DNA from 3 places in the Streptomyces sp. NPDC051822 genome. Region 1 is predicted to be linked to each of the others. Evidence: riboswitches for the same ligand, from Rfam matches in the RefSeq annotation. Region 1 holds a riboswitch; each other region holds the start of a gene.

Region 1 (7,437 bases):
CGGCCTGCTCGCGGAGGTCCCCTCGTTCGCGCCCTCGGTGACGGACTGGGCCCGCGCGGCCTTCCGGGTACGGTCCCGGCTGCCGCGCGGCGGCGGCTCGGTCGGCATCCCCACCTGGTTCTACGGCCACGAGCCGCCGAACGCCTTCGCCGGCCACATCGCGAAGTACTTCGCCAACGCCACCCGCGAGGACGGCCTCCTGGCCCGCTGCACGGCGGGCGTCGTGTTCCTGCCCGGCGCGGCGGGAACGGTCCAGGAGATCTTCGACGACGCCACCCCGAACTACTACGAGTCCCGGGGCGCCCCCGCGCCCATGGTCCTCGTCGACCGCACCCACTGGACCGAACGCCTGCCGGCCTGGCCTCTCCTGGAGACCCTGGCGACCGGGCGCCCGATGGCGGCCACGATCGCCCTGGTGGACTCGGTCGACGAGGCGCCGACGGCCCTGGAACGGCTCACGAAGACGTAGGGCCCGCCTTCTCCCTCACTTCCGCCAGTACAGGTGGTGGGTCACCCCGCCGCTCGGACTGGGCACGACATCGCGGTGGAAACGGTCGAGCAGCTCGTCGGGCGACTCCCAGAGCCGTGCCCCGGAGCCGAGCTTCACCGGCGCGACCGCGACGTGCAGGGTGTCGACGAGGTCGGCGTCGAGGAACTCCCGGACGGTGGTCGCCCCGCCGCCGAGGCGGACGTCCTTGCCTGCCGCCGCCTCCCGCGCCCGGTCGAGCACCGTGGCCGGGTCGGCGTCGACGAAGTGGAACGTGGTGTCGGAGAGGGTGAACGAGGGACGCGGGTGGTGCGTCAGGACGAACACCGGGGTGTGGAACGGCGGCTCCTCACCCCACCAGCCGAGCCACTCGTGGTCCTGCCAGGGCCCGCGCTGGGGCCCGAACTTGTTGCGGCCCATGATCTCGGCACCGATGTTGCGGGAGAAGTCCCGCGTGAAGTAGTCGTCCAGGCCACGGCTGCCCCCGGCGTCGGTGCGCATGGGCCAGCTCGCCGTGGCACCGGCCCAGGAGAACATCTCCCCGGGATCGGCGTGGCCGAACGGCCGCTCGAGGCTCTGGCCCTCACCGGCACCGAACCCGTCGGACGAGACCATGAAGTTCTGGACTCTGAGCAGTTGGCTCACGGCTTTCCTCCTGAGTGGTCGACACGCGTGGTCGACGAAGAGAGACGACCGCACACCCATGAGACTCCCCGGGCGGAGAAAACTCATCGCACCCACCGCCGGTGTCGCCCGCTCGTCCCGCTACGGGCCGTCGTCCCCCAGCACCACCACGTCCTCCGCCCGGAAGGCCACCGTCACACCGGCGCCCTCCTCCGGCACCTCCCGCAGCGGAAGCTCGGCGTCCAGCGGCGGGCCGTCCGCGGGGCGGAGCCGTACGGCCACCCGGCTGCCCCGGAACGTCCGTGACTCCACCGTCCAGCCCGGCGCCCCCGCCTCCGCCGCCGGTACGAGCCTGACCCCGCCCGGCCGGACGAGCAGCCGCCGCTCGCCCTGCGGCGAGCCCTCCGGCACCGGGACCTTGCCCCACACCGTGTCCGCGACCGTCCCGGTCACCCGCGCCGCCACCACGTTGTCGAAGCCCAGGAAGCGGGCCACGAACTCCGTCGCCGGCCGGGACCACACCTCGACGGGCGCACCCGACTGGGCGATCCGCCCGTCCCGCATGACCACCACCCGGTCCGCGAGCGCGAACGCCTCACCCTGGTCGTGGGTGACCGCCAGGACCGTCGTACCCAGCCGTCCGAACAGCTGCCGCAGCTCCACGACGAGCCGCTCCCGCAGCCCCCGGTCGAGCTGTCCGAGGGGTTCGTCCAGCATGAGCAGCCGGGGCCGGGGCGCGAGCGCACGGGCCAGCGCGACCCGCTGCTGCTCGCCGCCGGAGAGCGCGGCGACGGAGCGCCGCTCGGCCCCCGGCAGGCCGACGAGGTCGAGCAGCTCCCGGACCCGCTGCGTCCGCTCGGCCTTCGCGTCCCCGCGCATCCGGAGGCCGAAGGCGACGTTGCCGCCGACGTCCCGCTGCGGGAACAGCTGATGGTCCTGGAACATCAGGCCGAGGCCGCGCCGGTGCGTCGGCACCCCGCTCTGGTCGGCGCCGCCGAGCAGCACCCGGCCGCGGTCGAGCGGCTGGAGTCCGGCGACGGCCCGCAGCAGCGTGGACTTGCCGCTGCCGCTCGGTCCGAGGACGCACACGATCTCGTGGTCCGCGACCTCCAGGTCCACGGCGTCGAGCGCGGCCCGGTCCCCGAACCGTACGGTCGCCCCGTCGAGTCTCAGCATCAGAACTCCCCCGTGGTGCGGTCGGTCCGGAGCCGTTCGAGCAGCAGCAGGGACACCGCGCACACCACCATGAGGATCGTCGAGAGGGCCATGGCCTGGCCGTAGTTGAGTTCGCCCGGCCGGCCGAGGAGCCTGGCCACCGCCACCGGAAGCGTCGGGCTGTCGGGCCGGGCGATGAAGACCGTCGCGCCGAACTCGCCGAGCGAGACGGCGAAGGCGAACCCGGCGGCGATGAGCAGCGCCCGCCGCACCAGCGGCAGGTCCACCTCCCGCCAGGCCCGCCACGGGGACGCGCCGAGCACGGCCGCCGCCTCCCGCAGCCGCTCGTCGACCGCGCGAAGGACCGGCAGCATCGTCCGTACGACGAACGGGACGCCGACCAGGGCCTGTGCGAGGGGGACCAGGATCCAGCTGGCCCGCAGGTCGAACGGCGGTTCGTCGAGGGTGATGAGGAAGCCGAAGCCGACGGTGACCGCCGAGACCCCGAGCGGCAGCATCAGGAGCGCGTCGAAGCCCCGTACGAGCCGCCCCGCCCTCCTGGTGAGGGCCGCCGCCGCGAGCCCGCCGATCAGCACCGCGATGCCGGTGGCGGCCACCGCGTACCGCAGCGAGTTCCCGATCGCCTCCAGGGGCGGTACGAGGAAGGTGCCGGACTCGTCGAGCGAGCCGAGCGCCCGGTAGTAGCCGAGCCCGTACCCCTGCGGTCCTGCGAAGGAACGTTCCACGAGCACGCCGAGCGGCAGCAGGATCAGCAGCGCCACCGAGAGCAGGACACCGCCGAGCAGCGCCCACTGTCCGGCGCCGCGCGGCCGGCGCGCGGTCCGCTCCGGCGGGACGAGCCGCAGCGCGGTCTCCCGCCGCCGTACCGTCCGGGCGTGCACGGCCAGGATCGCGCCGACCGCCGCGAACTGCACCAGGGTCAGGACGGCGGCCGTCGGCAGGTCGAGCAGCCGCGCGGTCTGCCGGTAGATCTCGGCCTCGAGGGTGGAGTACGTGTTCCCGCCGAGGATCTGCACGACGCCGAAGGAGGTGAAGGTGAAGAGGAACACCATCAGGGCCGCCGCCGACACCGCCGGCACGAGCGCGGGCAGCGTCACCGTCCGCCAGGCCGTCCACCGGGACGCGCCGAGGACCCGGGCGGCCTCCTCCTGGCGCGGGTCGAGCTGGGACCAGAGGCCGCCGACCGTCCGTACGACGACCGCGTAGTTGAAGAAGACGTGCGCGAGGAGGATCGCCCAGACACCGGTGTCGAGGCGCAGCCCCCACAGCTCGTCCGTGAGACCGCCCCGGCCGACGAGCGCCAGGAACGCCGTGCCGACGAGGACGGTCGGCAGCACGAACGGCACCGTGACCACGGCCCGCAGCACGCTCTTGCCCGGGAAGTCGAAGCGCGCGAAGACGTACGCGCCGGGCAGTGCGACGAGCAGCGTCAGGCCGGTGGAGGCGAGCGCCTGCCACACGGTGAAGCCGAGCACGTCGAGGATGTCCGGCCGGCTCAGCGTCTCGCCGATCCGTCCGAACCGCCAGGTCCCGTCGGGCCGCAGCCCCCGCTCGACGATCGACGCCACGGGCCAGGCGAAGAAGACCCCGAAGAACGCGACGGGCAGGGCCATGAGCCCCAGCCGCGCCGCGCTCCCCCGGAGGTCGCGCGCTACTTCAGGACGAGCGACGACCACTGCTGGATCCACGCGTCACGCTTCTCGGCGATCTTCTCGGGGGCCATGGTCTCCGGCTTCTCGACGACCACACCGTGCTTCGTGAACAGCTCCGGCAGCACCGCGTCCTTCGCCACCGGGTTGACGAACATCTGGAGCGGCATGTCCTCCTGGAACTTCTTCGAGATCAGGAAGTCGATCAGCGCCTTGCCGCCCTCGGGGTTCTTCGCGCCGTTCAGCAGGCCCGCGAACTCGGTCTGCCGGAAGCAGGTGCCGGTGGAGACGCCGGTGGGCGCCACCTTCGGCTGCGGCTCGCCGTACAGCACCTCGACCGGCGGGCTGGAGGCGTACGAGACGACGAGCGGCCGGTCGCCCTTGGCCTGCTTGCCGCCGGCCGAGCCGGAGAACTCCTGGTTGTAGGCGAGCTCCCAGCTGTCGACGGTCTTCACGCCGTTGGCCTTGAGCTTCGTCCAGTAGTCCTGCCAGCCGTCGTCGCCGTACTTCGCGGCCGTGCCGAGGAGGAAGCCGAGGCCCGGCGAGGACCGCTCGGGGTTCTCGACGACGAGGAGGTTCTTGTACGCGGGCTTCGCCAGGTCGTCGAAGGTCTGCGGCGGCGCCAGCTTCCTGCCCGCGAAGTACTTCTTGTCGTAGTTGACGCAGATGTCACCGGAGTCGACCGGCGTGACCCGGTTCTCCTTGTCGAGCCGGTACTCCGCCGGGACCCGGTCGACGCCCTCGGCCTCGTACGGGACGAAGATCCCGTTGTCGAGGGCGCGGGAGAGCAGCGTGTTGTCGACGCCGAAGAAGACGTCGCCCTGCGGGGAGCCCTTGGTCAGGATCTCCTTGTTGACGGCCTCGCCCGCGTCGCCCGCCTTGAGGACCTTGACGGTGAAGCCGGTCTGCTTCGTGAACTCCGCGAGCACCTCCTTGGAGGCGTTGAAGGAGTCGTGGCTGACGAGGGTCACGGTCTTCGGCGCGGGCGCGCCGGACTTGCCGGCGGCGTCGCGGGCGTCCTCCGTGCCGCAGGCGGCGAGGGTGGTGACGCCGAGCGCCGCGACGATCGCGGCGGCAGCGGTCTTCTTGATGGTCACTGAGATTCCTCCTGGGTATGACCAGGAAGAGACGCGGCCCTGCCCACGGCCGGCGGAACCGGACGCGGGCAGGGCGCAACAGCTTGAGTTAACGACCGAACTTCCTACCCAGAATGACCTGGGCAAGGTTCAGAGGGTCTGCGGTCCTACGGTGACCGCACTCTCAGCGCTGTGGCGCTCCCCTGTCGGAATATGGAGATGTGTTCGAGCTCAGAGTACAAGGTCAGCGTTCGGACGCCGCGAGCTGTCCACAGGCACCGTCGATCTCCTGACCGCGGGTGTCCCGTACGGTCACCGGAACGCCGTGGCGCGCGATGGCCTCGACGAAGGCCTTCTCGTCCTCGGGGCGGGACGCGGTCCACTTCGAGCCGGGCGTCGGGTTCAGCGGGATCAGGTTGACGTGCACCCGCTTGCCCTTGAGCAGCCGGCCCAGCAGGTCACCGCGCCAGGCCTGGTCGTTGATGTCCCGGATGAGCGCGTACTCGATGGAGATCCGGCGCCCGGACTTCTCCGCGTACTCCCAGGCCGCGTCGAGGACCTCGCGCACCTTCCACTTGGTGTTCACCGGCACCAGGGTGTCGCGCAGCTCGTCGTCGGGGGCGTGGAGCGAGACCGCGAGGCGGCACTTGAAGCCCTCGTCGGCGAAGCGCAGCATCGCCGGCACGAGGCCGACGGTGGAGACGGTGATCCCGCGCTGCGAGAGGCCGAGGCCGTCCGGCTCGGGGTCGGTCAGCCGCCGGATGGCGCCGACGACGCGCTTGTAGTTGGCGAGCGGCTCGCCCATGCCCATGAAGACGATGTTGCTGAGCCGCGCCGGGCCTCCGGGGACCTCGCCGTCGCGCAGCGCGCGCATGCCGTCGACGATCTGGTGCACGATCTCGGCGGTCGACAGGTTCCGGTCGAGCCCGGCCTGGCCCGTCGCGCAGAACGGGCAGTTCATCCCGCAGCCGGCCTGGGAGGAGATGCACATGGTCACCCGGTCCGGGTAGCGCATGAGCACCGACTCGACGAGCGTGCCGTCGTGCAGCCGCCACAGGGTCTTACGGGTGGTGTCGTCGTCGCACGAGATGTGCCGCACCACGGACATCAGGTCGGGCAGCAGCTCCGCGGCCAGCTTCTCCCGCGAGGCGGCGGGGATGTCCGTCCACTCCGCGGGGTCGTGCGCGTACCGCGCGAAGTAGTGCGTGGACAGCTGCTTGGCGCGGAAGGGCTTCTCGCCGATCTCGGCGACGGCGTCCTTCCGCTCGGCGGGGGTGAGGTCGGCCAGGTGCCGCGGCGGCTTCTTGGCTCCGCGGGGGGCGACGAAAGTGAGTTCTCCGGGCACGGGACGGGCCACGATGGGGTGTCTCCTCAGACGGCACGAGGTCTGGCCATCCCCGTGAAAACGGGGACCGCGGCATCGCGATGCCGGAGCCAGGAGACCTCACTGGAACATCCCCGCAGCGGCGAGGACGACGGAAGGGCCCGCGGCGCACGCGCCACGAGCCCTTCCAGAGTACCCGGTGTCCGTCAAGCCGTTCCGACGAACAGTGCGAGCAGCAGCCAGACCACCGGCGCCGTCGGCAACAGCGAGTCCAGCCGGTCCATGCTGTGTCGACGTGCGGCTCCGCCGCGTGGCACCATGCCCGGTCAGCCGGTCCCGACGAACAAGGCGAGCAGCAGCCAGACCACCGGCGCCGTCGGCAACAGCGAGTCCAGCCGGTCCATGATGCCCCCATGCCCGGGCAGCAGCGTTCCCATGTCCTTGATGCCCAGGTCACGCTTGATCATCGACTCGCCGAGGTCGCCGAGCGTCGCGCTCGCCGCCACCGCGACACCGAGGATCAGGCCCTGCCACCAGACACCGTCGTCGATCATGAACTCCATGCACAGCGCGCCCGCCGCCATCGCGAACGTGACCGCGCCCAGCAGACCCTCGCGGGTCTTGCCGGGGCTGATCCGCGGGGCCAGCTTGTGCTTGCCGAAGCGCCAGCCGATCGCGTACGCCCCGGTGTCGCTGACCACCGTCAGGATCAGGAAGGTCAGCACCCGCTGCGGACCGTCGTCGGCGGTGAGCAGCAGGGCCACGAAGGTCGCGAGGAACGGCACGTAGAACGCGGCGAACACACCCGCCGTGACGTCCTTCAGATAGCCCTCGGGCGGTTCCGTCATGCGCCAGACGAGCACCGCGAGCGCCGTCAGCGCCATCGCCACCCAGGCACCCTCGGCACCCCTGACGTAGCCGGCGACGACCATCGCCGCACCGCCGACCGCGAGGGGGACCAGCGGAGCCTTGATCGCCTTGCGCTCCTGGAGGCGGGAGGTGAGCTCCCAGAGCCCGACCACCACGGCGACCGCTATCACCCCGATGAACGCGGGCTTCCAGATGAACAGCGAGGCGATGATGACGGCGCCGAGACCGACC
Region 2 (7,437 bases), on a different contig from region 1:
ATCACGGAGCCCTGCGCGACGGACTCGCTGAACGCGGTGGTGATCACCCCGGGCAGCAGGCCCTCCCGTTCGAGGGCGGCCTTGGCCTCGGTGAGCGGCTTGTTCCTGAGGTTGGGCACCTTCACGACCTCGGGGCCGCGGGAGAGCGTCAGGGTGACCGTGTCGTTGTCCCGGATGCGCTCGCCCGGTGCCGGGTCCACGGCCATGACGGTGCCGCGCTCGTACACCTCGCTGAACGCGCGCTTCGTCGTGCCGACCTCCAGGCCGGCGTCGGTGATCCGCTGCGTCGCGGCGGCCTCGGTCTGGCCGAGGACGGCGGGGACGCGGGTGAACTGGCCGGAATTGATGTACCAGACACCGGCGCCGAGACCGAGCGCGAGCAGGACGGCGGCGACCACGAGGAGCGGGCCGCGCGGCGGGCGCCTGCGGGCCGTGGACGCGGGGGGCTCCGGCGCGGGCAGCCGGTTCGTGTGGAGGACCTGCTGTGCGTCGTCCGCCCCGGCCGCCGGTACGGGCCGGGCGATCACGCTGGTCCGGTCCTCGGCCGTGTCCCTGGCCTCGGACCGCGCCTGCGGGGGCACGGCGTCCAGCTGGTCGTCGCCGAGCGCGGCGCGGGCCTCTCGGAGAAGGGCGAGCAGGGCGACGGCGTCGTGCGGACGGGCCTCGGGGTGACGGGCCGTGGCCGCCGCCACCAGCTCGTCCAGCTCCAGGGCGAGCCCCGGGACGGCGGCGGAGGGGGCGGGCACGTCCGTGTGGAGGTGCTGGTAGAGGACCTGCGCGGGGGTGTCGCCGGCGTGCGGCTTGCCGCCGGTCAGCATCTCGTACAGGACGACACCGCAGGCGTACACGTCGGCGCGGGTGTCGGCGGTGCCGTGCTCGATCTGCTCGGGCGCGAGGTACGAGACCGTGCCGAGGACCGAGCCGGTGGTCGCGGTCGCCGAGCCCACGGCCCGTACGAGACCGAAGTCGGCGACCTTGACCCGGCCGTCGTCCCCTATCAGCACGTTCTCGGGCTTCATGTCGCGGTGCACGAAGCCGGCCCGGTGCGCGGCGCCGAGCGCGGCGAGCACGGGCTCCAGGATGTCGAGGGCGGCCCGGGGCGCGAGGGCGCCGCGCTCGCGCAGCACGTCACGGAGGGTGCAGCCCGCGACGTACTCCATCGCCAGGTAGACGTACGCGCCCTCGGCGCCCTGGTCGAAGACGCCGACGACGTTCGCGTGCGAGAGCCGGGCGACGGACTTCGCCTCGCGGATGAAGCGCTCGACGAAGGCCGCGTCGGTGGCGAGGGCGGGGTGCATCACCTTGAGCGCGAGGACGCGGTCGAGGCGGGTGTCCACGGCCCGGTAGACCGTGGCCATCCCGCCGACGGCGATGCGCGCGTCGACGCGGTAGCGGCCGTCGAGCAGCCGCCCGACGAGGGGGTCCTGGAGGGTCGTGTCCACGACGACGAGTCTACGAGCCGGTCGGCGGGGCCTCGGCCGGGTGGCCCCGACTGCGACGGAGCTGTGACGAGCTCCGCACCCCCGCCCCCCCCCGCCGTCCGCGTCAGAACGCCGGGCGTTCCGGGTCCAGGGCGGGTCGGCCCTCCATCGGGGAGGACGCCTCCGCGAAGTGGCGGCGGGGGATGCGGCCCGCCCGGTGGGCGAGGCGGCCCCCCTCCACCGCGTGCCGCATCGCCGCCGCCATCAGGACCGGCTCCTGCGCCCGGGTCACCGCCGATGCCAGCATCACCGCCGCGCAGCCCAGCTCCATCGCGAGCGCCGCGTCCGACGCGGTGCCCGCCCCCGCGTCGAGGATCACCGGCACCCCCGCGCGTTCCGCGATCAGCTGGAAGTTGTGCGGGTTGCGGATGCCGAGCCCCGAGCCGATCGGGGAGCCGAGCGGCATGATCGCCGCGCACCCCGCGTCCTCCAGCTTGCGCGCCAGGACCGGGTCGTCGTTGGTGTAGGGGAGGACGGTGAAGCCGTCGTCGACGAGGGTCTCGGCCGCGGCGAGGAGCTCCTCCCCGTCCGGCAGCAGGGTCCGCTCGTCGGCGACGACCTCCAGCTTGATCCAGTCGGTGCCGAGCGCCTCCCGCGCGAGCCGGGCGGTCAGGACCGCCTCCCCTGCCGTGAAGCAGCCCGCCGTGTTGGGCAGGACCCGGATGCCGAGCCGGTCGAGGACGGAGAGGACCGAGCCCTGGACCGTCGGGTCCAGGCGCCGCATGGCGACCGTCGTCAGCTCCGTACCGCTGGCGATCAGCGAGCGCTCCAGGACGTCGAGGCTGGGTGCCCCGCCGGTGCCCATGATGAGGCGCGAGGTGAACTCCGTACCCCCGAGGGTGAACACGTCGTCGGACATCGCGCTCAGCCCCCCTGCACCGCGGTGAGGACCTCGACCCGGTCGCCCTCGCCGAGCGGCGTCGCCGCCCACTCGCCGCGCGGCACGACCGTCTCGTTGAGGGCGGCGGCCACCCCGGAGCGGGACGTGGTCAGGGTCGCGACGAGGGCGTCGAGGGTGAGGGGGCCGGAGAGCTCGCGCGGTTCTCCGTTCACGGACACGTTCATGCGGGCTGCTCCTGACGTACGGGGAGTGCGGGGGAGAAACGGCGGGGGGTGAAGGGGCGCGCCTCGTCCGGGAGGACGCCCGTGGTGAGCACCTCGGCCATGACGTCGCCGGTGACGGGGGTGAGGAGGACCCCGTTGCGGTAGTGGCCGGTGGCCAGGTGGAGGCCGGGCAGAGCGGTGGGGCCGAGCAGCGGCGCGTTGTCCGGGGAAGCGGGGCGGAGCCCGGCGAGGGTCTCGGTGAGCGGCAGTTCGGTGAGGCCGGGGACGAGTTCGTGGGCGTCGCGCAGCAGCTCGTACACCCCGCCCGCCGTCACCGTGGTGTCCCAGCCCAGCTCCTCGCTGGTGGCGCCGACGACGAGCTCGCCGTTCGCGCGCGGCACCAGGTAGACGTGGCTGCCGCGGACGACGGCCCGGACGGTCCGGGAGAGGAAGGGGGCGTACGGGGCCGGCACCCGCAGCCGCAGCACCTGGCCCTTCACGGGGCGGACGGGCGGCAGGACCTCGGCGGGCACGCCCGCGAGCCGCCCGCTCAGGCTTCCGGCGGCGAGGACGACCTGGTCGGCCGCCAGTTCCCGGCCCCCGGCGAGCACGGCACCGCGCGCCCGGTCCCGTACCACCGTCAGGCTCTGCGCGAGCGCGCGGTGGAAGACCACCCCGGCCCGTTCGCAGGCGACGAGGAGCGCGGCGGCGAGCCGGCGCGGGTCGACCTGGTGGTCGCCGTCGACCCGCAGCCCGCCCCGCACCCCCGGGGCGAGCATCGGTTCGAGGCGGCGGCACTCGCGGCCGCTGAGCCACTCGGAGGTGAGCCCGCAGCGGGTCTGCAGGGCGTGCAGTTCGCGCAGGTGGGCCCGGTCGTCGGCGTCGAGGGCGACGGCGAGGGTGCCGCAGGCGCGGTAGCCGACGTCGTGGCCGGTGAACTCCTCCAGCTCGGCGACGAACGCGGGATAGCGCGCGGCGGAGGCGAGGTTGAGCCCGAGCAGGGTCTCCTCGCCGTAGTGGAGTTCGGTGACGGCGGCGAGCATCCCGGCCGCGACCCGTGCGGCGCCGCCGCCCGGGTCCGGGTCGACGACGGCGGTGCGCAGTCCGCGCCGCGCGGCCCGCCAGGCCGTGACCAGACCGATGATGCCGCCGCCGACGACGAGGACGTCGGCGGTATCGGTGGCACGGGTAGCGTCAGTGGCTCCACTGACATCGGAAGAACGCATGGGCGTCCAGCCCCTCCCTTCGCCGGCATGACCCGGATCAGGTTCGTACGGTCGGAGGCCGTCCCAGCCTCCCTCTCAGCCCGGTGCGTCCGGGCTCCCGCGAGTGCTTTACGCCCGCCAGACTAACCGCAGGCCCTTTCGGGGCCCAGGCCCCTCCCTGGCTGACGGTGTGTCAGGAACGTAAGGTGGGCGGGTGAGCGAGCAGAAGCAGGCCCAGCAGCATGTCGTGATCGTCGGCGCCGGGATGGCGGGCGTGCAGACCGCCGTCGCCCTGCGCGAACAGGGCTTCACCGGCCCCGTGACCCTCATCGGGGCCGAGTCCCACCAGCCCTACGACCGGCCCCCGCTCTCCAAGGCCATCCTCCTCGGCAAGGCCGAGGACTCCGCCTTCGACGTCGACTTCGAGGACCTCGGCATCGAGCTGCGTCTCGGCCTCGACGTCACAGGGCTGCGCGCCGCCGACCACGAGATCGACACCGAGGCGGGGCCCGTCCCGTACGACATCCTGGTCGTCGCCACCGGGGCCCACCCGGTCACCCTGCCCGGCACCGAGGGCGTCCCCGGGGTCCACCTGCTGCGCACCCTCGACGACGCCGTGCGCCTCGGCCCCGTCCTGGAGCGCCGCCACGCCGTCGTGGTCGTCGGCGCGGGATGGATCGGCGCCGAGTTCGCCACCGCCGCGCGCGAGGCGGGCTGCGCCGTCACCGTCGTCGAGGCCGCCGACCGCCCCCTCGCCGGCGCCCTGCCCGCCGAGGTCACCACCCCCATGGCCGAGTGGTACGGGGCCGGCGGCGCCGAACTCCTCACCCACGCGCGCGTGCACTCCGTCGAGCCGGGCGCGCCCGGCCGGGTGGTCCTCGCCGACGGCCGCGAGCTCCCCGCCGACGCCGTCGTCGTCGGCATCGGCGCCCGCCCCGCCACCGACTGGCTCGCGGACTCCGGCATCGCCCTCGACCCCAGCGGCGCCGTCACCGCCGACGAGCGGCTGCGCACCTCCCTGCCCGACGTGTACGCCGTCGGCGACTGCGCCTCCTTCCCCTCCGCCCGCTACGGCAAGCGCCTCCTCGTCCACCACTGGGACAACGCGCTCCAGGGCCCCCGCACGGTCGCCGCCACGATCACCGGGGCCGACTCCGGGCCGTACGACCCCGTCCCGTACTTCTGGTCCGAGCAGTTCGGCCGCTTCGTCCAGTACGCCGGGCACCACGCGGGCGCGGACGAGCTGCTGTGGCGCGGCGACCCCGCCGGTGAGGCCTGGTCAGCGCTCTGGCTGCGCGCCGGGGTGCTCGTGGCCCTCCTCGCCGTCGGCCGCCCCCGCGACCTGGCCCAGGGCCGCAAGATCATCGAGACGGCCACCCCCGTGGACCCGGAGCGCGCAGCCGACCCCTCCGTACCCCTGAAGGCGGCGGTCCGGTAGGGCCCGGGTACCGGCTGTCGGTCCGGGATGGCAGGCTTGTCCTGTGACCGAGATTGACGTAAAGATCGATGCGCTCGTCCCCGCCTGGCTCTACGTGCCCGACATCGCGGAGATGCTCGATGTCGAGGTGACGCGCGTGCGGCAGCTGATCAAGGAAGGTCAGCTCATCGCCGTGCGCCGTGGAGAGAACAACGCCCTGCAGATTCCCGCCGCCTTCATCCAGGGCGACAAGATCGTCAAGGGCCTCGTCGGGCTCCTGACCGTGCTGCGGGACGACGGCTTCACCGACGAGGAGATGCTGGAGTGGCTCTTCACTCCGGACGAGAGCCTGCCGGGCACGCCCGCGCAGGCGCTCAACGAGAACCGCGGCACGGAGGTGAAGCGCCGCGCCCAGGCGCTCGCCCTCTGAGGCACGCACGCACCAGGACACCATCAGCGGGTGTCGCGGCGACCGGCCCCCTCACGGGCCGGCCGCCGCGGCGCCGGCGACACCGACGGGGGGAACCCACCCATGCCCACGCCTCGTGAGCGGCTCGCCGACGCCCGGCTCTACCTCTGCACCGACGCCCGGAAGCGCCAGGGCGACCTGCCCGCCTTCCTCGACGCCGTGCTCTCCTCCGGCGTGGACATCGTGCAGCTCCGCGACAAGGGCATGGAGGCCGGTGAGGAGCTGGAGCACCTCGCCGTCTTCGCCGACGCCGCCCGCCGGCACGGCAGACTGCTCGCCGTGAACGACCGGGCCGACGTCGCCCACGCCATCGGCTCCGACGTGCTCCACCTCGGCCAGGGCGACCTGCCCGTGCCCGCCGCCCGGGCGATCCTCGGCGGCCCCGACGACGTACTGATCGGCCGTTCCTGCCACGCCGAGACCGAGGTGGCCGCGGCCGCCGCGGAACCGGGCGTGGACTACTTCTGCACCGGCCCCTGCTGGCCCACCCCCACCAAGCCCGGACGGTACGCGCCGGGCCTCGGTCTCGTGCGGTACGCGGCCGGGCTGGCCCAGGACCGGCCCTGGTTCGCCATCGGCGGCATCGACGAGACCAACCTCGACGAGGTCCTGGACGCGGGCGCGCGCCGGATCGTCGTCGTCCGCGCGATCACCGAGGCCGACGACCCGGCCGCCGCGACGGCCGCCCTCGCCAAGCGGGTACGGGAGCGCGCGGAGGCCTAGGAAGTGTCCTGCCGGCGCACCCGGAGGGGCCCGCGAGGACGTCCACCGGGCGTCCCCCCGGCGTCCGGCGGCGTGCCCGGCGGGGTGTCCGAAAAGGTGTCCAGCACTCGGACGCCGTTTACGCGGCTTCCCGGACCGCGTCTAACCTGCCCGTATGGCCCTTGGTACCGCTTCCGTCCGCTCCGACCGCGCTCGCACGGTCCGCGACATCCTCGCCTCCGGCGGCACGTCGTACTCCTTCGAGTTCTACGCGCCCCGGACCGAGAAGGGCGAGCAGGGCCTCTGGAACGCCATGCGGCGGGTCGAGGCGGTCGGACCGAGCTTCGTCTCCGTGACCTACGGCGCCGGCGGCTCCACCCGCGGCGGCACCGTGAAGGCCACCCAGAAGATCGCCTCCGACACCACGCTCACCCCCGTCGCGCACCTCACGGCCGTCGACCACTCGGTGGCCGAGCTGCGCAACGTCCTCGGCCAGTACGCCGACGCCGGCATCCGCAACATGCTCGCGCTGCGCGGCGACCCGGCGGGCGACCCGCTGGGCGAGTGGGTCGAGCACCCCGAGGGCGTGCGGTACGCGGCCGACCTCGTCCGGCTGATCAAGGAGTCGGGCGACTTCTGCGTGGGCGTCGCCGCCTTCCCCGAGATGCACCCCCGCTCCACCGACTGGGACACGGACATCCGGCACTTCGTGGACAAGTGCCGCGCGGGCGCCGACTACGCGATCACCCAGATGTTCTTCGATCCGGAGAACTATCTGCGGCTGCGCGACAGCGTCGCGAAGGCGGGCTGCGAGACCCCGATCATCCCCGAGGTCATGCCCGTCGTGAACGTGAAGACCCTCGACCGGCTGCCCCAGCTGAGCAACGCGCTCTTCCCCCCGGACGTGAAAGAGCGCATCCTCGCCGTCAAGGACGATCCCGCCGCTGTACGCTCCATCGGTATCGAGTTCGCGACGGAGTTCTGCGCGCGGCTGCTCTCCGAGGGTGTCCCCGGACTGCACTTCATCACGCTGAACAGCTCCACCGCGACGCTCGAGATCTACGAGAATCTCGGACTGCACCAGCAGTCGTGACCGGTCGTACCCGCCCCGACCCGCGG
Region 3 (7,437 bases), on a different contig from region 1:
CGCCACCACCGAACCGCCCATCACGACGCTCTCGCTCAAACCGCGCCGGATCGGCACGGCCGTCGTCCAGCTCCTCATCGACGCCATCGAGGGGATCGACACCGACGGCCCGGTCGAGCAGGTGATACCGACCGAACTCATCATCCGCACCTCCTCGCAGCGCCGTCCGCCCCGCACGACGGTCAGCCCACCGCGCCAACCCGCGAAGGACTGATCCCGCCCGACACGCCTCACCGGTTCCGCCGTCCCCGCCCCTGCCCGTGGGCGAGGACGGCGAAACCAGCCACCGAACCGGCCTCAACCCTGGACTCGACCTTCTCAATTCGGGCGAAACAACCGGTGAACCCGGAGTGGACCCGGATTCACCACCCCTGGTGCGTCACACAGGCGGACCCTCATTCCTATGATGGGCGCACGACACCGCGGACCTCCCCGACCAGGCCGGTCCGCGATGTGCAGGGCATCGCGACGGTGGTGGAGGGGTCCATGACTCAGGGGGCCGGGCAGGAGCCCGTGGTGCGCACGGCGACATTGCGTGACTTCCGCGTACCGCCGTACGCCCGCGTGCCCGTACAGGGCCATGCCACCGAGCAGGGCCATGCCACAGAACCGACGTCCACGGAGCCTCTGCCGGTGCCCGCGCCGACCGAGCACCCACCCGCTCCCGCACCACCGCGAACGGCACCTGCCGCCCCTGTCGCACCCGCGGCACCCGCCGCACCCGCGACAGCCGCCGCGCCCGTGCCGCCGCAGGCCGCACCCGCCGTGCCCGCGGGCCCGCCCGCGCCCACCGCGCCCATGCCCGCCGAGCCGACGCTCCACCTGGGACACCGTCCCAGCCCCGCGTACCCCGCGGCGGCCGGCTCCTCCATCGTCTCCGTCGCCACCGGCCACCCCGGCAACGCCTTCCCCGGCGCCGGGATGCCGGACGGGTACACCCCGACCGAGCGCGACCTCCCGGTCATCAAGCGCGGCGACACCGTCCAGGTCCCGGTCACCCCCGAACCCGCCACCGCGGCCGAGCCCGCCGCCGCGAGCGGCGAGGGACCCGGCCCGCTCTACGTCGTCGGCGACGTCCACGGCTACCTCGACGAACTCGTCGCCGCCCTGCGCGCCCAGGGGCTCATCGACGAGAACGGCGGCTGGGCCGCGGGCAACGCCCGCCTCTGGTTCCTCGGCGACTTCACCGACCGGGGCCCCGATGGCATCGGCGTCATCGACCTCGTCATGCGGCTGTCCGCCGAGGCCGCCGCCGCCGGCGGCTACTGCAAGGCCCTCATGGGCAACCACGAGCTGCTGCTCATCGGCGCCAAGCGCTTCGGCGACACCCCGGTCAACTCCGGGGCGGGAACCGCCACCTTCCAGGCCGCCTGGCTGCTCAACGGCGGCCAGAAGCACGACATGGACCGCCTCCAGGACGTCCACCTCCAGTGGATGTCCCGGCTCGACGCCGTCGTCCGGGAGGACGACCACCTCCTCGTGCACTCCGACACCACCGCGTACCTCGACTACGGCGCGACCATCGAGGACGTCAACGACACGGTCCACGAGATCCTCAACCGGAACGACGCCGACGAGGTCTGGGACGTCTTCCGCAAGTTCACCAAGCGCTTCGCCTTCCGGGACGAGGGCGGCCCGCAGGCCGTCCAGGAGCTGCTCTCCACCTACGGCGGCCACCGGATCGTGCACGGCCACAGCCCCATCCCGTACCTCCTCGGCCAGGTCGGCGCGGAGGAGGGCGAGGACAGCGCGGGCCCGGTCGTCGACGGACCGCACGTGTACGCGGACGGTCTGGCGATCGCCATGGACGGCGGAGTGACCATGGCCGGAAAGCTGCTGGTCGTCCAACTCCCCCTGAACGGCTGACGCATAACGCTGCGCATCCGGGGAAGGCGAATTCCGGAAACACCCTGTCAGCGCGTGGCACGACCGCAATACCATCGGGGTCCATCCGTAGCAGGCTCTCCTCCGTTTCCGCCCAACCGACCGTTTGCCACGGCAGATCAGGGCCTACGGAGCATCGGGGGATGCACATGAACGTGGCTCCGCACCTGCTGACCGAGGACCGCGCCGAGTACGAGCGGGTCCTCGACGACGCACTGAGCACCGCCCACGCACGTCCGGATCTCGCCGGAGCCGGCACGCGTCTCACGCTCGCGCAGCTGCGCGCCATGACGCTGAACGCGACGACACTGGTCACCAGCGCGGCGGCGAGCGAGTACGACCACTTCGTGAAGGTCCGCGAACAGCACCGCGCGACCCTCGGGGCCCGACCCGCGGAGAACTCCGACCGCCCCGGCCCCGGCCCGGGCGTCGTCGCGATCCTCACCGTCATGGTGCCCGTTCTCGCGGGCACGGCCGCCGTCATCTTCCTGCTGGTCGGCGCGGTCCTGCGCGCGCTCGCCCCCACCCTGGTGTTCGGGGCGACGCTCCTCACGGCCGGTCTGGTCTTCGGCGCCGTGGCCGCGGCCGGGCTGCTCGGCGCGGCCGTCGGACTCCTCATGACGGCCCTGCGGAACAGTCCGGCCGCCGTGCACACGGGGTCCGCGCCGGACGACGAACTGTCCCGCGCCCGGGAGGCCTGGCGCCGCGCCCTTCTCGAACGCGGGATCCTCCCCTTCCTGCGCGACGCCCTCGCGGCCACCGCGCCCCCCGCGGGCCCACCGCCGACGCCCCAGCCGTGACGCACCGCCGGCCCGCGACTCCCCCGGGGTCGCGGGCCGGCCGAGCGCCGGTGGGGGTCAGTCCGCCAGCGGCAGGTAGACGCGGTTGCCGCTCTCGGCGAACTCCTTGGACTTCTCCGCCATGCCGGCCTCGATCTCCTGCTGCGTACCGCCGTGTTCACGACGGATGTCCTGCGAGATCTTCATCGAGCAGAACTTCGGACCGCACATCGAGCAGAAGTGCGCGGTCTTCGCGGGCTCCGCGGGCAGCGTCTCGTCGTGGAACTCGCGGGCGGTGACCGGGTCGAGCGCCAGGTTGAACTGGTCCTCCCAGCGGAACTCGAACCGCGCGTCCGAGAGCGCGTCGTCCCACTCCTGCGCGCCCGGGTGTCCCTTGGCGAGGTCGGCCGCGTGGGCCGCGATCTTGTACGTGATGACGCCCGTCTTCACGTCGTCCCGGTTCGGCAGCCCGAGGTGCTCCTTGGGCGTGACGTAGCAGAGCATGGCCGTGCCCCACCAGGCGATCATCGCCGCGCCGATGCCGGAGGTGATGTGGTCGTACGCGGGCGCGACGTCCGTGGTCAGCGGGCCGAGGGTATAGAACGGCGCCTCCTCGCAGATCTCCTGCTGGAGGTCGATGTTCTCCTTGATCTTGTGCATCGGGACGTGCCCGGGGCCCTCGATCATCGTCTGGACGTTGTGGCGCTTGGCGATCGTGTTCAGCTCGCCGAGCGTGCGCAGCTCCGCGAACTGGGCCTCGTCGTTGGCGTCCGCGATCGAGCCGGGACGCAGGCCGTCGCCGAGCGAGTACGTGACGTCGTACGTCGCGAGGATCTCGCAGAGCTCCTCGAAGTTCGTGTAGAGGAAGTTCTCCTTGTGGTGCGCGAGACACCACGCGGCCATGATCGAGCCGCCGCGCGAGACGATGCCGGTCTTGCGGCGCGCGGTGAGCGGCACGTACGGCAGGAGTACGCCGGCGTGCACGGTCATGTAGTCCACGCCCTGCTCGGCCTGCTCGATGACCGTGTCCTTGTAGATCTCCCAGGTCAGGTCCTCGGCCCTGCCGTCGACCTTCTCCAGGGCCTGGTAGAGCGGCACGGTGCCGATCGGGACGGGGGAGTTGCGCAGCACCCACTCGCGGGTGGTGTGGATGTTGCGGCCGGTGGACAGGTCCATGACCGTGTCGGCGCCCCACTTGGTCGCCCAGGTCATCTTCTCCACCTCCTCCTCGATGGAGGAGGTGACGGCGGAGTTGCCGATGTTGGCGTTGACCTTCACCAGGAACCGCTTGCCGATGATCATCGGCTCGATCTCCGGGTGGTTGACGTTCGCCGGCAGCACCGCGCGACCTGCGGCGATCTCCTCCCGTACGACCTCGGGGGAGACGTTCTCGCGGATGGCGACGTACTCCATCTCCGGGGTGATCTCCCCCCGGCGGGCGTACGCGAGCTGGGTCACCGCCTGGCCGTCGCGGCCGCGGCGCGGCAGGCGCGGACGGCCGGGGAAGACGGCGTCGAGGTTCTTCAGCCCGCCGCCGCGCGGCGAGGTGTGCTTGATGCCGTCGTCCTCGGGACGGGCCGGGCGGCCCGCGTACTCCTCCGTGTCGCCGCGGCCGATGATCCAGTTCTCGCGCAGCGGCGGGAGGCCCCGCCGTACGTCGGTGTCGACGGTGGGGTCGGTGTACGGGCCGGACGTGTCGTACAGCGTGACGTCCTTGCCGTTGGTGAGGTGTACCTGACGGACCGGCACCCGGAGGTCGGGCCGCGAGCCCTGGACGTACCCCTTGTGCCAGCCCGGTGTGCGCTCACCGTCGACAGAGGTGCCGTCCTGGTCGGAGGCAGGCGTGCGTGCATCCTGAATGGTCATGAGACCGATCTCCCTACGCCGGCATTACCCGGTAACAGGTTCGGCGGTCGGCGCAGCCTCCTCCCGTACGTGCGTACGGTGATCAGCGCCCTCTCAGCCCGGTGCTCCGAGCTCCCGCGTGTGCAAAGGTGCCACCACGCTAGCGTCATCCCTGGCGTGCTGAACAGTGGGCCCCCGCCGTTCTTGCGATGATCGGTCGGTGACTTCCCCCCAGCAGACTCCCGAGCCGCACGGCCACGACCACGGTCCAGGCCCTTCCCACGGCCACGCCCAGGGGCACGGCCACAGCCACAACCACGGGCCCGCCGCACCGGTGTCCCGGCATCTGCGCAAGGTCATCGCCGCGGTCCTGATCCCCTTCGCCACAGCCGTCGTGGTGGGGCTCATGGTGCTGTGGCCCGGTGGCGCCCCGCCCCATGAGCGCACCGGGGTCGGCTTCGACCGGCAGACCGAGCAGGGCAAGGTCGTCGCCGTCGAGCAGGTCGACTGCGCGGACGTGAACGCCGCGCAGGTCCCGCCGACCGGCGACACCTCCACCCCTCAGGGGCGCGAGGCGGTCAACGCCCAGCAGGGACAGTGCGAGAAGGCGACCATCGAGGTCACCAGCGGCCCGGAGAAGGGGCGCAGGTTCACCGAGATCGTGCAGCCGGACGCACCGCGCCAACTGGACGAGGGCCAGGGGGTGGTGGTCGCGTACGCTCCCGACGCGCCGCGTGACCTCCAGTACTCGGTGACCGATGTGAACCGCAAGATCCCGCTGGCGGTGCTCGCAGGCATCTTCGCCCTCGTCGTCGTGCTCGTCGGCCGGATGCGGGGCGTGATGGCGCTGATCGCCCTCGTCGCGAGCTTCCTCGTGCTCACGTTCTTCATCCTGCCCGCGATCCTGCAGGGGTCGAATCCGCTGGTCGTGGCGATCGTCGGGTCGAGCGCGATCATGCTGATCGCGCTCTACATGTGCCATGGCCTCTCGGCGCGCACCTCGGTGGCGGTGCTGGGGACGCTGATCTCCCTGCTGCTGATCGGACTGCTCGGCTCGGTCTTCATCGACTGGGCGTCGCTGAGCGGCAACACCGACGACAACACCGGCCTGATCCACGGCCTGTACCCGAGCATCGACATGTCGGGCCTGCTTCTGGCCGGAATCATCATCGGCTCGCTCGGTGTCCTCGACGACGTGACGGTCACCCAGACCTCAGCGGTCTGGGAGCTGCACCAGGCCGATCCGGGCATGGGGCCGCGCGGGCTCTACCGGGCCGCCATCCGCATCGGACGCGACCACATCGCCTCGGTCGTGAACACCCTGGTGCTCGCCTACGCGGGTGCCGCCCTCCCGCTGCTGCTGCTCTTCTCCATCGCTCAGAGCAGCATGGGGACGGTGGCCAACAGCGAACTCGTCGCCGAGGAGATCGTGCGCACCCTGGTCGGGTCGATCGGTCTGGTCGCCTCCGTGCCGGTCACCACGGCACTCGCGGCACTGGTGGTCTCCGCCGACCGGCCGGCGTCCGAAGGACAGCGACCCGCGGCGGTACGGGGCGGGCGTCGGCGCCGCGCCAAGTGACGTAGGGGCCCGGCGCGTCAGGCCGGGCCCGCGTTCTCCTCGGCCAGAATCCGGCCCAGTGCGGCCTCCAGGTGGTCTTCGAAGTCGCCGAGTGTCCGTTCCTGACCGAGCGGGACCAGTTTGTCCGTGCGGTCCAGGAAGGCGACCAGCGGGGGTGCGCTCGCCCGGAAGAGGGCACGGTCGCCGCCGACCTGGAGTCGGATGGAGACGTCCGAGAGACCCTCCGGCTCGGTCGGGGCGATGTGCACATCGCCGTCCCCGCTCGGCCGGTTGATTCCGTCGAGCAGCAGCTCCCTGCCGAACGCCCAGGTGACCGGCGCGTCTCCGGGGAGGTGGAAGGTCATCCGCACCGCGTAGGGATCCCGGGACTCATACCGCAGTTCGACCGGGATCCTGAAGGAGAGCTCCTCGGAGACGAGGAAGCTCATCAGGACTTCGGCCTGAACGGACTCTCGCATCGTGTACCCCGCAGTAGATGAAGCAGTTGTGTGAACACAGCTGCTGAAAGCTGTGACCGAAACGGCCAGGAATGATCCCCCGTGGCCCTCTTGACGCAATCGTGCTGTAAGCGCTAGCAGATCACAAGGAGTGATTTTTCAGATACTGATAGAGAAAGCGAGCGAGCTGAAGAGCCTTCCGATCTCTGTGCGTAGTCGCTCGACTGCCGGGAGCAACCGTTCTTCCTGGTGGAGGGGGAGGGAAATGGCCATTGCACCCGCTGCGGAGCCCGCGGTGATGGGGATCGCGGCACAGACCGTGCCGAGCGCATATTCCTGACGCTCGACCAGGGGCTCCATTCGCCCCAAACCGTCCAAACGCTCCAAAAGCGTACGGCGATTACGCACGGTGAACGGCGTGATCGCTTCCACCGGATGACGGTCGAGGTGGTCTTGACGGGATTTCGGATCGAGTTGACTCAGCAGACACTGCCCGATCGCGTGGGCGTGGGCGGTCTGCCGGAAGTCGGCCCATTCCTCCACGGCGGGGGCGGAAGGGGTGTCGGCGACGGCGACGAGCTCGATCTCCCCCTCGCGGTAGAGGGCGAAATAGACCGGCACACCGATCTCGTCCCGCCAGCGGGCAAGAGAGTCTTCGATCTTGATGCGACGATTCTGCACAGCTTCGCCGCCGGCCAGTCGGACGGCGGCTTCACCCAGCACGAACACACCCTTCTCACGGCGCAGATAGCCCTCGTGCGTCAGGGTGCGGAGCAGGTGGTACGTGGTGGGCAGCGGAAGGCCCGTCTCACGGGCGAGCTGTTTGGCGGGAGCGCCGTCCGCGTGGGAGGACACGGCCTCCAGGAGTCTCAGCGCCCGCTGCACCGAGCCGATCAGGGTAGGCGCAGCCGTC

What was found. A riboswitch is a leader RNA that binds a small molecule or an ion and turns the genes downstream of it on or off. The one in region 1 is predicted to bind thiamine pyrophosphate.
Region 2: another riboswitch for thiamine pyrophosphate. It lies ahead of thiO (glycine oxidase ThiO); the one in region 1 lies ahead of ACIA8N_RS10040 (thiamine ABC transporter substrate-binding protein).
Region 3: another riboswitch for thiamine pyrophosphate. It lies ahead of thiC (phosphomethylpyrimidine synthase ThiC); the one in region 1 lies ahead of ACIA8N_RS10040 (thiamine ABC transporter substrate-binding protein).

The regions. Positions count from the first base shown of each region.
Region 1 is NZ_JBITBZ010000002.1:927,697-935,133, reverse strand. Features, by position in the region: gene ACIA8N_RS10060 (Rossmann fold nucleotide-binding protein) at 1-469, shown strand, start outside; gene ACIA8N_RS10055 (dihydrofolate reductase family protein) at 485-1,132, opposite strand; gene ACIA8N_RS10050 (ABC transporter ATP-binding protein) at 1,253-2,287, opposite strand; gene ACIA8N_RS10045 (iron ABC transporter permease) at 2,287-3,900, opposite strand; gene ACIA8N_RS10040 (thiamine ABC transporter substrate-binding protein) at 3,939-5,033, opposite strand; TPP riboswitch at 5,117-5,227, opposite strand; gene rlmN (23S rRNA (adenine(2503)-C(2))-methyltransferase RlmN) at 5,257-6,369, opposite strand; gene ACIA8N_RS10030 (phosphatidate cytidylyltransferase) at 6,663-7,437, opposite strand, start outside.
Region 2 is NZ_JBITBZ010000001.1:342,338-349,774, reverse strand. Features, by position in the region: gene pknB (Stk1 family PASTA domain-containing Ser/Thr kinase) at 1-1,442, opposite strand, end outside; gene ACIA8N_RS01580 (thiazole synthase) at 1,546-2,340, opposite strand; gene thiS (sulfur carrier protein ThiS) at 2,346-2,546, opposite strand; gene thiO (glycine oxidase ThiO) at 2,543-3,751, opposite strand; TPP riboswitch at 3,749-3,862, opposite strand; gene ACIA8N_RS01565 (FAD-dependent oxidoreductase) at 3,945-5,168, shown strand; gene ACIA8N_RS01560 (Rv2175c family DNA-binding protein) at 5,212-5,577, shown strand; gene thiE (thiamine phosphate synthase) at 5,680-6,339, shown strand; gene metF (methylenetetrahydrofolate reductase [NAD(P)H]) at 6,494-7,411, shown strand.
Region 3 is NZ_JBITBZ010000005.1:185,588-193,024, forward strand. Features, by position in the region: gene ACIA8N_RS18250 (LacI family DNA-binding transcriptional regulator) at 1-214, shown strand, start outside; gene ACIA8N_RS18255 (metallophosphoesterase) at 487-1,866, shown strand; gene ACIA8N_RS18260 (hypothetical protein) at 2,028-2,684, shown strand; gene thiC (phosphomethylpyrimidine synthase ThiC) at 2,742-4,529, opposite strand; TPP riboswitch at 4,523-4,657, opposite strand; gene ACIA8N_RS18270 (YibE/F family protein) at 4,729-6,087, shown strand; gene ACIA8N_RS18275 (SsgA family sporulation/cell division regulator) at 6,105-6,545, opposite strand; gene ACIA8N_RS18280 (helix-turn-helix domain-containing protein) at 6,684-7,437, opposite strand, start outside.